DNA from 3 places in the Agreia sp. genome. Region 1 is predicted to be linked to each of the others. Evidence: predicted binding sites of a transcription regulator. Region 1 holds the regulator's gene; each other region holds the start of a gene.
The links. The regulator LexA, encoded in region 1, represses DNA repair genes until DNA is damaged. The targets are predictions, from matches to a motif close to TCGAACANNTGTTCGA.
Positions count from the first base shown of each region.

Region 2: a site for LexA is predicted at 1,830-1,845, ahead of ACE5CZ_RS11125 (DUF222 domain-containing protein). Genes of this name have one in related genera too.
Region 3: a site for LexA is predicted at 1,359-1,374, ahead of ACE5CZ_RS00185 (DUF6504 family protein). Genes of this name have one in related genera too.

Region 1 is NZ_CAXVWM010000175.1:24,585-27,859, forward strand. Features, by position in the region: gene ACE5CZ_RS12645 (histidinol-phosphate transaminase) at 1-1,048, opposite strand, end outside; gene ACE5CZ_RS12650 (LysM peptidoglycan-binding domain-containing protein) at 1,090-1,437, opposite strand; gene lexA (transcriptional repressor LexA) at 1,742-2,422, shown strand; gene metE (5-methyltetrahydropteroyltriglutamate--homocysteine S-methyltransferase) at 2,487-3,275, opposite strand, start outside.
Region 2 is NZ_CAXVWM010000145.1:4,514-7,788, reverse strand. Features, by position in the region: gene ACE5CZ_RS11130 (DedA family protein) at 1-308, shown strand, start outside; gene ACE5CZ_RS11125 (DUF222 domain-containing protein) at 354-1,802, opposite strand; gene nrdH (glutaredoxin-like protein NrdH) at 2,178-2,411, shown strand; gene nrdI (class Ib ribonucleoside-diphosphate reductase assembly flavoprotein NrdI) at 2,455-2,865, shown strand; gene nrdE (class 1b ribonucleoside-diphosphate reductase subunit alpha) at 2,901-3,275, shown strand, end outside.
Region 3 is NZ_CAXVWM010000001.1:37,500-40,774, reverse strand. Features, by position in the region: gene ACE5CZ_RS00195 (SOS response-associated peptidase) at 1-167, shown strand, start outside; gene ACE5CZ_RS00190 (App1 family protein) at 271-1,287, shown strand; gene ACE5CZ_RS00185 (DUF6504 family protein) at 1,399-1,725, shown strand; gene ACE5CZ_RS00180 (DNA polymerase III subunit alpha) at 1,730-3,275, shown strand, end outside.

The sequences.
Region 1 (3,275 bases):
GGAACGCGGAGGTCTCGGCCCGGGTGCCCGCGCTCACCCGCAGGTGACCGGGTATGCCGAGGTCGCGGATGATGATTCCCTGCTCGAGGAGCGTTTCGAACACCGCCGCCGGATCGTCGACTCCGCCGAAGAGAACGAAGTTCGACCAGGTGGGCCACGGGTGATAGCCGAGCTCGGTGAGCCGGTCGACGATGCGATCACGCTGCTGTGCGATGTCATCGACCATGGAGAGCATCGCCGTGGAGTGTTCGAGTGCCGCCACGGCCGCGGCCTGCGTGAGCGACGACAGGTGATACGGAAGCCGGACGAGCCGAAGCGCATCGGCAACGGATGGATCTGCGGCCAGGTAGCCGAGCCGGGCTCCTGCGAAGGCGAACGCCTTGCTCATCGTTCGCGAGACGATCAAGCGTGAACGCCCGGGAAGGAGAGTGAGGGCCGATAAAGCGCCCGCCGGCGCGAACTCGGCATACGCCTCGTCGACGATCACTATCTTGTCGGTGGCGTCGTAGGCGGCCTGGATGGTCTCGAGTGACAATGGCGTGCCGGTCGGATTGTTCGGCGAGCAGAAGATCACGATATCGGGATCGTGTGCTCGAATCGCCTCGACAGCTGTGCGCGGCGAAATCTCGAAGTCGGCGTCACGCTCCGCAGCGACCCAGGTGGTGCCGGTGCCTGAGGCGATGATGGAGTGCATGGAGTAGGTCGGCGGAAAGCCGAGAATCGACCGGCCGGGCCCGCCGAACGCCTGCATGATCTGCTGCAGGATCTCGTTCGATCCGTTGGCTGCCCACAGGTTGTCTCGGGTCAATCCGTGGCCGAGGTACCCCGCGAGGCTGTCTCGGAGCGTCGAGAACTCACGATCGGGGTAGCGGTTGATCGTGAGGATCGCACGCGCAAGCGACTCGATGATGTCGCGAGCAACCGGCTCGGGAATCGCGTGCGTGTTCTCGTTGACGTTCAATTCGATGCGAACATGCTTCTGCGGGGCGCCATACGGAGACTTGCCCCGGAGATCGTCGCGGATGGGAAGGTCGTCGAGAGAAGTCACATGACGATTTTAGTGCGTGAGCCCGTAGCTCCGGAGGCGGGTCAGTATCGGCCGGGAACGGCAAGCCTCTGGCCTGGCTGCACATCGGCGGAGGGCAGCTGGTTCAGGTTGACGATGTCGGCGATGACGTCGCGCGGGTCGGCTGAGGGAGCGATCTCTTCGGCCAACCCCCACAGTGTCTCGCCCGCCTGAACCGTGACGTAGTCGAACGTCTCGACAGCCGCGGAGGCCCCGGAACCGCCCGCGACCGCGCTGTTTGCACCGAACAAGGCGAGCGCCACCACGCCCGCGACCAGAGGAAGCGACACCAGGGATGCCAAGACGACACGACCGCGGTGCGTGATGCGCAAACGGACGGCGTGTGATGCGGGAGCGGGTAGAGCGGTCATGCCAACCTCCAGGAGAAATTCGTATCCGGCGCTCGGCCGGGAGCACCGGATACGAAGCTGTGTTCCGAATATAGCTTCGAATTTTCGATTGATCAAGTTCACGTATGACAAAAAGTCGCGACACACTCGAACATGTGTTTTGTTTGCATCGTGAGTTGGATACAGTTTCGAGTGTCGGATGAAGTGCATCACGAGCCACCGACAGTGCATCACCAGCCACCGACAGTGCGTTACAAGCCACCCACAACGGATCGTCGTCGGCTCGAGACCATCGCCGAAAATCAGAAGCCGGAAAGCAGGAGACATGACCACGGAACGTGGAACGAGACGACGCAAGAGTCTCTCGGAGAAGCAGTTGGCCATCCTCGGGGTCGTCCAAAGGTCTGTGAGTCAGCGCGGCTATCCGCCGAGCATGCGCGAGATCGGAGACGCGGTCGGTCTGGCATCGCTTTCGAGCGTCACTCATCAGCTCAATCAGCTCGAGCTGAGCGGCTATCTGAGGCGTGACCCGAATCGTCCCCGAGCCATGGAGATTTTAATCGACATCCCGACGCCCGAGGGATCGGCGGAGGCGACCGAGACGTCGGAGACGTCGGCACCCATGGGCGACGCGGCCCTCGTTCCTCTGGTCGGTCGAATCGCGGCGGGAATTCCGATCACTGCCGAGCAGCAGGTCGAAGAAGTCTTCCCCCTTCCCCGCCAACTCGTCGGCGGTGGCGACCTCTTCATGCTGAAGGTCGTCGGAGAATCCATGATCGACGCAGCGATCTGCGACGGCGACTTCGTGGTGGTGCGGTCTCAGCAGACCGCCGAGAACGGCGATATCGTGGCGGCCATGCTCGACGGCGAGGCGACGGTGAAGGTGTTCCGGCAGCGAGACGGGCACACATGGCTCCTCCCTCGCAACTCGAACTTCGAACCGATCGTCGGGGACCACGCTCAGGTGCTCGGCAAGGTCGTGTCTGTGTTGCGCTCGGTTCGCTGAGCTGAGGGTACAGCAGAAGGGCCCCGGAAGACCTACTTCCGGGGCCCTTCTCGTGCGTTTCACATCAGGCGGACGCGCCCACCCGCGCCCGCACAGCACGTGTCGCTTCGAGGATGTTCTCGAGCGACGCGACGGTCTCGTCGTATCCGCGCGTCTTGAGGCCGCAGTCCGGGTTGATCCACACCTGGCGCTCCGGAATGCCGTCGAGGGCGAGCTCGATGAGCTCAGTCACTTCGGCGACACTGGGAACCCGAGGCGAATGGATGTCGTAGACCCCCGGTCCGACTCCGTGGTCGAATCCGCTCGTCGCGATGTCCTCCACGACCTCCATCTTCGACCGAGCGGCTTCGATGCTGGTCACATCGGCATCGAGGTTGCGGATCGCATCGATCACCACACCGAACTCCGAATAACAGAGGTGGGTGTGGATCTGCGTCTCGATCGCCACTCCCGCGGTGGCCAGGGTGAAGGATCCCACCGACCAGTCGAGATAGTCCGGGTGATCCGCCTTCTTCAGGGGCAGCAGTTCGCGCAGCGCGGGCTCGTCGACCTGCACGATCTTGATGCCTGCGGCCTCGAGGTCGACGATCTCATCCCGCAGGGCCAGGGCCACCTGTCGCGCCGTCTCGCCCAAGGGCTGGTCGTCCCGCACGAAAGACCAGGCCAGGATCGTGACCGGTCCGGTCAGCATGCCCTTCACCGGCTTCTCGGTCAGGGACTGCGTGTACGTCGACCAGTCGACAGTGATCGGAGCGGGCCGCGCGACATCGCCCCACAGGATCGACGGACGCGTGCACCGGCTGCCATACGACTGCACCCACCCGTTCTCCGTGACGTCGAAGCCGTCGAGGTT
Region 2 (3,275 bases), on a different contig from region 1:
ATATTCCGGTGGGACGGATCGCCGTGAACCTGACTGCGGGCAGCGTGGGGATGCCTCGGCGCAGATACATTCCGCTGAGTGTCGTCGCGGGCTGCTCGTGGTCGATCTACATGCTCGTCGTGGCCATCGCCGCATCTGCCTGGATCCAGAACAATCCCGTGCTTGCCGCGGTTGTCGCCGCGTGCTTCGCTGTGCTGCTCGGTCTGATGATCGACCGGATCACCGCCCGCGCCGCTCGTGCTCGGGTCACAGCAATGACTGCACTCTCTACCGAGCCGCCTGCGTTGGCCGTGCGCGCCGCCGAGTGATGGCGTGAGGTATGTGGATGGGATATTTCGGGAGCCCACGAGCGTTCACCCTGCAGCCCGTGCGTGAGCGTTCTGGCGGGCCACGCCCCTGAATCTCAAGTGGATCGGGGTCTGTTGCGGGTCGGATGACGTGGGAGGTATCCAGCGATACGCGTCTTCGTAGCGCGTGCCCGCCACCCGGACCACTCTGTGCCCGTAATTGTGCAGCTGCATATGATGAAAGCGGCAGAGCAGCACCCCGTCGTTGATGTCTGATTTTCCACCCTCGCACCAATGGTCGATGTGATGGACCTCGCAGAATGCCGCGGGCGCAGCACACCCGACGGCGACGCATCCGCCCTGAAGTTCGGCGAGAACGACGCGTTGCTTGGCGGTGAAGAGCCTGACTTCGCGGCCCAGGTCGAGCGGCGACCCGTCGGCCTTGTGCACGATCGGCAGAATGCCCGTGTCGCACGCGAGCCGGGCGACGGTGTTCGTCGAGACAGGGATGCGTGTTCCTTCGAGGAAGGCGACACCGTCGTTGTCGGGCCGGGTCAGTTCGTTGGCAGTCATGACCACCTGAACGGACGGGCGCTTCTGCGACAGGATCGCGTTCTGGTCTGTGAGCGCACCCGCTTTGAGGAGATCGACGAGCACGGACGCCCGGATCTGCTCCGTTGTGCGTGTGTCGCCCTCGAGCGTCCGCGCCGCAGCGGCGGCCTTACCGTGCACGAAGCGTGGACCGCCGATGCGAGGGCCGAGGATCAGGTTGAGCGTATTTGTGAACCAGGCGCCGTCTTCGGGCGCGAAGCTCGCGCGGAGCTGGACCATGCCGTCGCGATCGGTCCACACCGTGGCTTCTTGTTTTGCCATCAGGCGCTTTTCTTGCTCGACCACACCGGCCCGGTTGAGGAACGCCCGGGCGTTCTGTGCGTCTCGGTAGACGAGCTCGGGGGCGTCTTGCGGGTGCAGGCAGTCGAGGATTCGTTCTGCTGATGTCGCGAGAGCATCTGGCGACACTGTGTCGGTGCTGTCGCCTAGCCCGTTTCGGAGGGACTCGAATCGGTCGGGACTCATTGCGCCCGACCGCATGAGGTCGCTGATCGCGGCGAACCACGGCCGCAGCACAGACCTCTCGTCGCCCACCTCGGGGTCGAGCGGAGCATCTGCTTCCGGCGGAAACGAGGCGGGCGAGGCGTGCATCAACGATTTGCCCAGGCTGTCGATTTTGCGCGCATCGGACTGCGTGCTGCCGGTGAGCGCTGCGATCAGCCTCTGCGGGTTCACATACCCTTCGCTCTTCGCCAATCCGGCACCGCCGAGTTCACGCCGGGAACGCTGGTTGATCTCGGCCGACTCGCACGCCAACATGCGGTCGACCTCGTGCCGGAGCTGCGCAGTCAGCCGCATGCACTCTGTCAGCTCGTCGGACGTCAACGCCGCAAGGTCGGTGGTTGCATGCATATTCGACACACGGGCGGTGGCGGCCCGAATAGCGTCGAATATGTCTTCCATATATAAATGCTACAGTAAATGAGTAAATAGAACAAGTGTTCGATCAAAAATGCGACCGTAATACAGCGGCGTCCAACCCAGAGCCGTCATTGCGGAAAGGCCCGGCGTATTGGCGCGACACGCCGAACGCCCTGGGGCTGGCTAAATAGTTCGGGTGTTTTCGCGCGGCTGAAGTTATCCACACGCGGGGGTATCCGCCGCTCGTTTCGGGCATTTTTCTTGTGGACAAACGGTTGATAAGGGTGTGGAGTGCCTGTGGAGAATTACACGGGTGTAACACTTCATCTAGTGGCTCTCGATAAGAACGATCCCTATATGTAGTATTGAGATCTCGGTCACCCCCTATCCCTTCCGCTTCATAGAAAGGTGCAAATCATGGCAATCACGGTTTACACAAAGCCCTCCTGCGTGCAGTGCACGGCCACCTACCGGGCCCTTGAGAACAAGGGCCTCGAGTACGAGATCTTCGACGTGTCGGTCGATGAAAAGGCCCTCGCCGCCGTCAAGGAGCTGGGCTACCTGCAGGCCCCCGTCGTCATCACCGACAACGATCACTGGTCGGGATTCCGCCCCGACAAGATCGACGAGCTGGCTCGCCTCGCCGTCTAATCGGCCCGTGTCGCTCGCCGCGGTGATCGATGCCCTGCCCACCGTGTCGAACCTGGTCTACTTCTCGTCGGTCTCCGGCAACACCCACCGCTTCGTCGAGAAGCTCGGGATGCCGGCCGATCGCATCCCGCTTCACAATGGGCAGCCGAGACTCGTGGCCACCGAACCGTTCGTCCTCGTGCTTCCCACCTACGGTGGGGGCACCGAGGGCGGGGCGGTTCCCAAACAGGTGATCTCGTTCCTCAATGACGAGCACAACAGATCCCTGATCCGCGGAGTGATCTCCGCAGGCAACACCAACTTCGGGGAAGCCTTCTGCAAGGCGGGAGACATCGTCTCCCGCAAGTGCGGAGTTCCCCACCTCTACAAATTCGAAGTATTCGGCACCTCGGACGACGTCACCGCCGTCCACGATGGATTGGAAGCGTTTTGGACGTCCCCTCAGCAGCAGTAGAAGACACCCGCATCGAGACCCCGGGTCGCGTGCAGATGGACTACCACTCGCTCAACGCGATGCTCAACCTCTACGGGCCGAACGGCGAGATCCAGTTCGACAAAGACAAAGAGGCGGCGCGCGAGTACTTTCTGCAGCACGTCAACCAGAACACGGTCTTCTTCCACTCGCTGCGCGAGCGCCTCGACTACCTGATCGAGAAGGAGTACTACGAGGCCGAGACAATCGAGCAGTACTCGTTCGAGTTCATCACCACGCTCAACGACCTGGCCTACTCTAAGAAGTTCCGCTTCGACACGTTCCTCGGCGCGTTCAAGTACTACACCTCGTACACGCTGAAGACGTTCGACGGAAAGCGTTACCTCGAACGCTTCGAAGACCGCGTCGTGATGACGGCCCTCGGCCTCGCC
Region 3 (3,275 bases), on a different contig from region 1:
TCATGGAGGACTGGCTCGATCCTCGCACCATTGGAGACGCGCGTCTCCTCGCCGAGATCTCGCTGGCCGCGGAGGAGCTCGCCGACGACCTGGTGTTTCACACGGTCGGGGCGGCGGTCGGCACGGTCGGCAACAACTCCCCCGAGCTCGTGCTGCCGATCGGTTGACGCCGAGACCGCCAGCCCCCTCGCCGAGATCGGATGCGTGCAAGACTGGGGTGTGCGGAAACCGGATAAGACTCTCACGGCCAAGCAGGGCGCCGAGGTCATCATGCACCGCGCGGCCCGCCTCGAAGACGCGGTGCACGAGTTCCGCCAGAAGAGGGCGCAGGCTCACGGCCAGGTGCCCACGATCATTCCGTATGCCGGATACGGCGGAGCGACCTGGGTGCGCGTGCTCGCACGGGTGCTGCTCACCCGGCCCGTGCGTTCCGGGTCGAGGGAGGATCGCCGGGCGCGGAAACACCACGAGAGCGTGCGCGGATGGCGCAGCTTCACGAGCGTGCCGTTCGGCAACGCGTCCGTCGTCGTCGAGGCCGGAGGACGCTCGCATGCGGTCACGGCCGATCGCGGCGGGGTCGTCGACGCCGTCATCGAGGTCGCCCTGGAACCCGGGTGGCAGACGGTGTCGCTCGCGATAGAGGGCGGAGATACGATCGACGCCCCCGTCTTCATCCTCGACCCGGCCGCCCGGTTCGGCGTCGTGAGCGACATCGACGACACGGTCATGGTCACGGCGCTGCCCCGGCCCCTTCTCGCCGCGTGGAACACCTTCGTGCTCGATGAGCACGCGCGGGTTCCGACACCCGGCATGGCGGTACTGCTCGAGCGACTCACCACAGAGCACGCCGGTTCGCCCGTCGTGTACCTGTCGACCGGTGCCTGGAACGTCGCCCCCACGCTCACCCGGTTCCTCTCGCGCAACCTCTATCCCGCGGGGCCGCTGCTGCTCACCGACTGGGGGCCGACGCACGACCGCTGGTTCCGCAGCGGGCGGGAGCACAAGCGAGAGAACCTGCGTCGACTCGCCCGCGAGTTTCCCGAGGTGAGATGGCTGCTGATCGGCGACGACGGCCAGCACGACGAAGAGATCTACTCCGAATTCGCCATCGACTTTCCCGACAGCATCGCAGCGGTCGCCATCCGGCAGCTGTCGCCCAGCGAGGCGGTGCTCGCCGGCGGGCGTTCGAACGACGAGGTGCACGCCGAGCGTACGGGCGCGACCTGGGTCTACTCCCCCGACGGCGCCGGCCTGGCGAAGCAGCTCGTCGACGCGGGCGTGCTGTAGCCGCCCTTCCTCGACCGCCGCCACACCGGGTCGACTGGCGCATGTCAGTGCCGCTTCGTACACTTCGAATATAGAAGATATATTCGAATGTCTCCCGATCGGAGAGCGGCCATGAACATCGAAGAACCCATCAGCGTCGAGTTGTCCGACGACGGCTCCCCCATCCGCTTCGAGTGGCGAGGGGTCTTCTACGGGGTCACGAGCTCACCCGAACGGTGGTTCGCACGACGCTTCTGGTGGCAACTCGACGAGCGGGCCCCCCGCGGCACGGGCGACGGCCTGGTAGACCGCGAGATGTGGAGGGTGGACGCCGTGCCGCTCACCACCGGCACACCGCGCATCGACGGAACGTTCGATCTCGGCGTGCATGCCGCCACAGGCGGATGGCGGCTGTCCCGAGCATCCGACGACGTGCTCGACGCACAACTCTTCGCCTGACGCCATGAGCCGGTTCACACACCTGCACGTCGCATCGGCCTACTCGGCGCACTTCGGAACGTCGCAGCCCGAGGCACTCGTCGCTGCAGCCGTGCACGACGGCGCGCTCGTCGCGGCCATCACCGACCGCGACGGCCTGTACGGCGCCATCCGCCACGTGCGAGCCTGCCTGGCCGCCGGCATCGATGCGGTCGTGGGGGTCGACCTCGCCCTGCTGCCCGACAGAACGCAGCGCGCGTCGGCGGGCGCGTCTGCGGGCGTGTCACGGGCCGCCCGGCCGGCGCCCGCCTCGGCGCTCGCTTCTGCGACCCCCACTCTCTCGCCGCCCGCGCGCATCACGGTGCTGGCGCACGGCCAGAACTCGGGCGAGGGGTGGGCCGCGCTGTGCCGGCTGATCAGCGCCGCCCACAGCCCTGCGGCCGACGGCATGCCCCGGCATCCGAACGACGTCGGCGTGCAGCGCTCTCGGCCGAGCGGGTTCATCCTCGGCGAGTCCGGCCCCGTCGCGACGGTGCTGCTGGGCCCCGACTCCGACGTGGCACACGCTGTCGCCTCGGCAGACCTCGCTCTGGCCGCGTCGCTGCTGGCCGAGTGGAAACGCCAGCTGCCCGGCGCGGTCGCCGTCGAGATCGTCTGTCACCTCACCGAGCCGGGCGACCGCGCGAGCATCCGTCATGCCGCCCGCATGCTCGAGTTGGCCGACACCGTCGGCGTGCCCGCCGTGCTCAGCAACGCCGTTCGCTATCTGCGTTCCGACGACGCCGTCACGGGCGACGTACTCGACGCGGCAGACCGGCTCCGCCCGCTCGGCGCCTTCCAACCGCAGCCCAACGCCCAGGCCTGGCTCAAATCTGCGGATGCCATGAGAAAACTCGCCTTCCTTGTCGTCGACCACTCCGCCCTTCCCCGTTCGGCCGCCGAGCACCTGCTGTCGGCCACTGAACGGCTGGCCGATTCCTGCCGGCTCGATCCCGGGTCAGACCTCGGGTGGCGCCAGCCCAAGATTCCCTCGCAGGCCGTTCTCGGCATCGACGGCGATCCCGTCGTCGAGCTGCGCCGGCGCAGCGAATCCGGGCTGCTCGAGCGCTACGCCGACGCGCGCTCGAGCGACCTCGAATCGCTGCGGCGTCGCCTCGACGACGAGATCGACACCATCAGGCGATTCGGTTACGCGAGCTACTTCCTGACCGTCGCCGAGGTGGCCACGCTGATGCGATCCATGAAGGTGCGCAACCAGGCACGCGGCTCCGGCGCGGGCAGCCTGGTCAACTACCTGCTGCGCATCTCCAACGTCGACCCGGCGAGGCATGACCTACTGTTCGAGCGTTTTCTCGGCAACAAGAGATCGACGCTGCCCGACATCGACATCGACGTCGAGTCGGCGAAGAGGCACGACATCTATCGGGCCATCTTCGAGCGCTTCGGCGCGAACCGGGTCAGTCTCATGTCGATGCAGAACACTTACAGGGCCCGCGGGGCGGCGCGTGACGCGGGCCTCGCGCTCGGACTCGACGACGCGCAGATCGACCTCGTCGCCACGAATCTGTGGC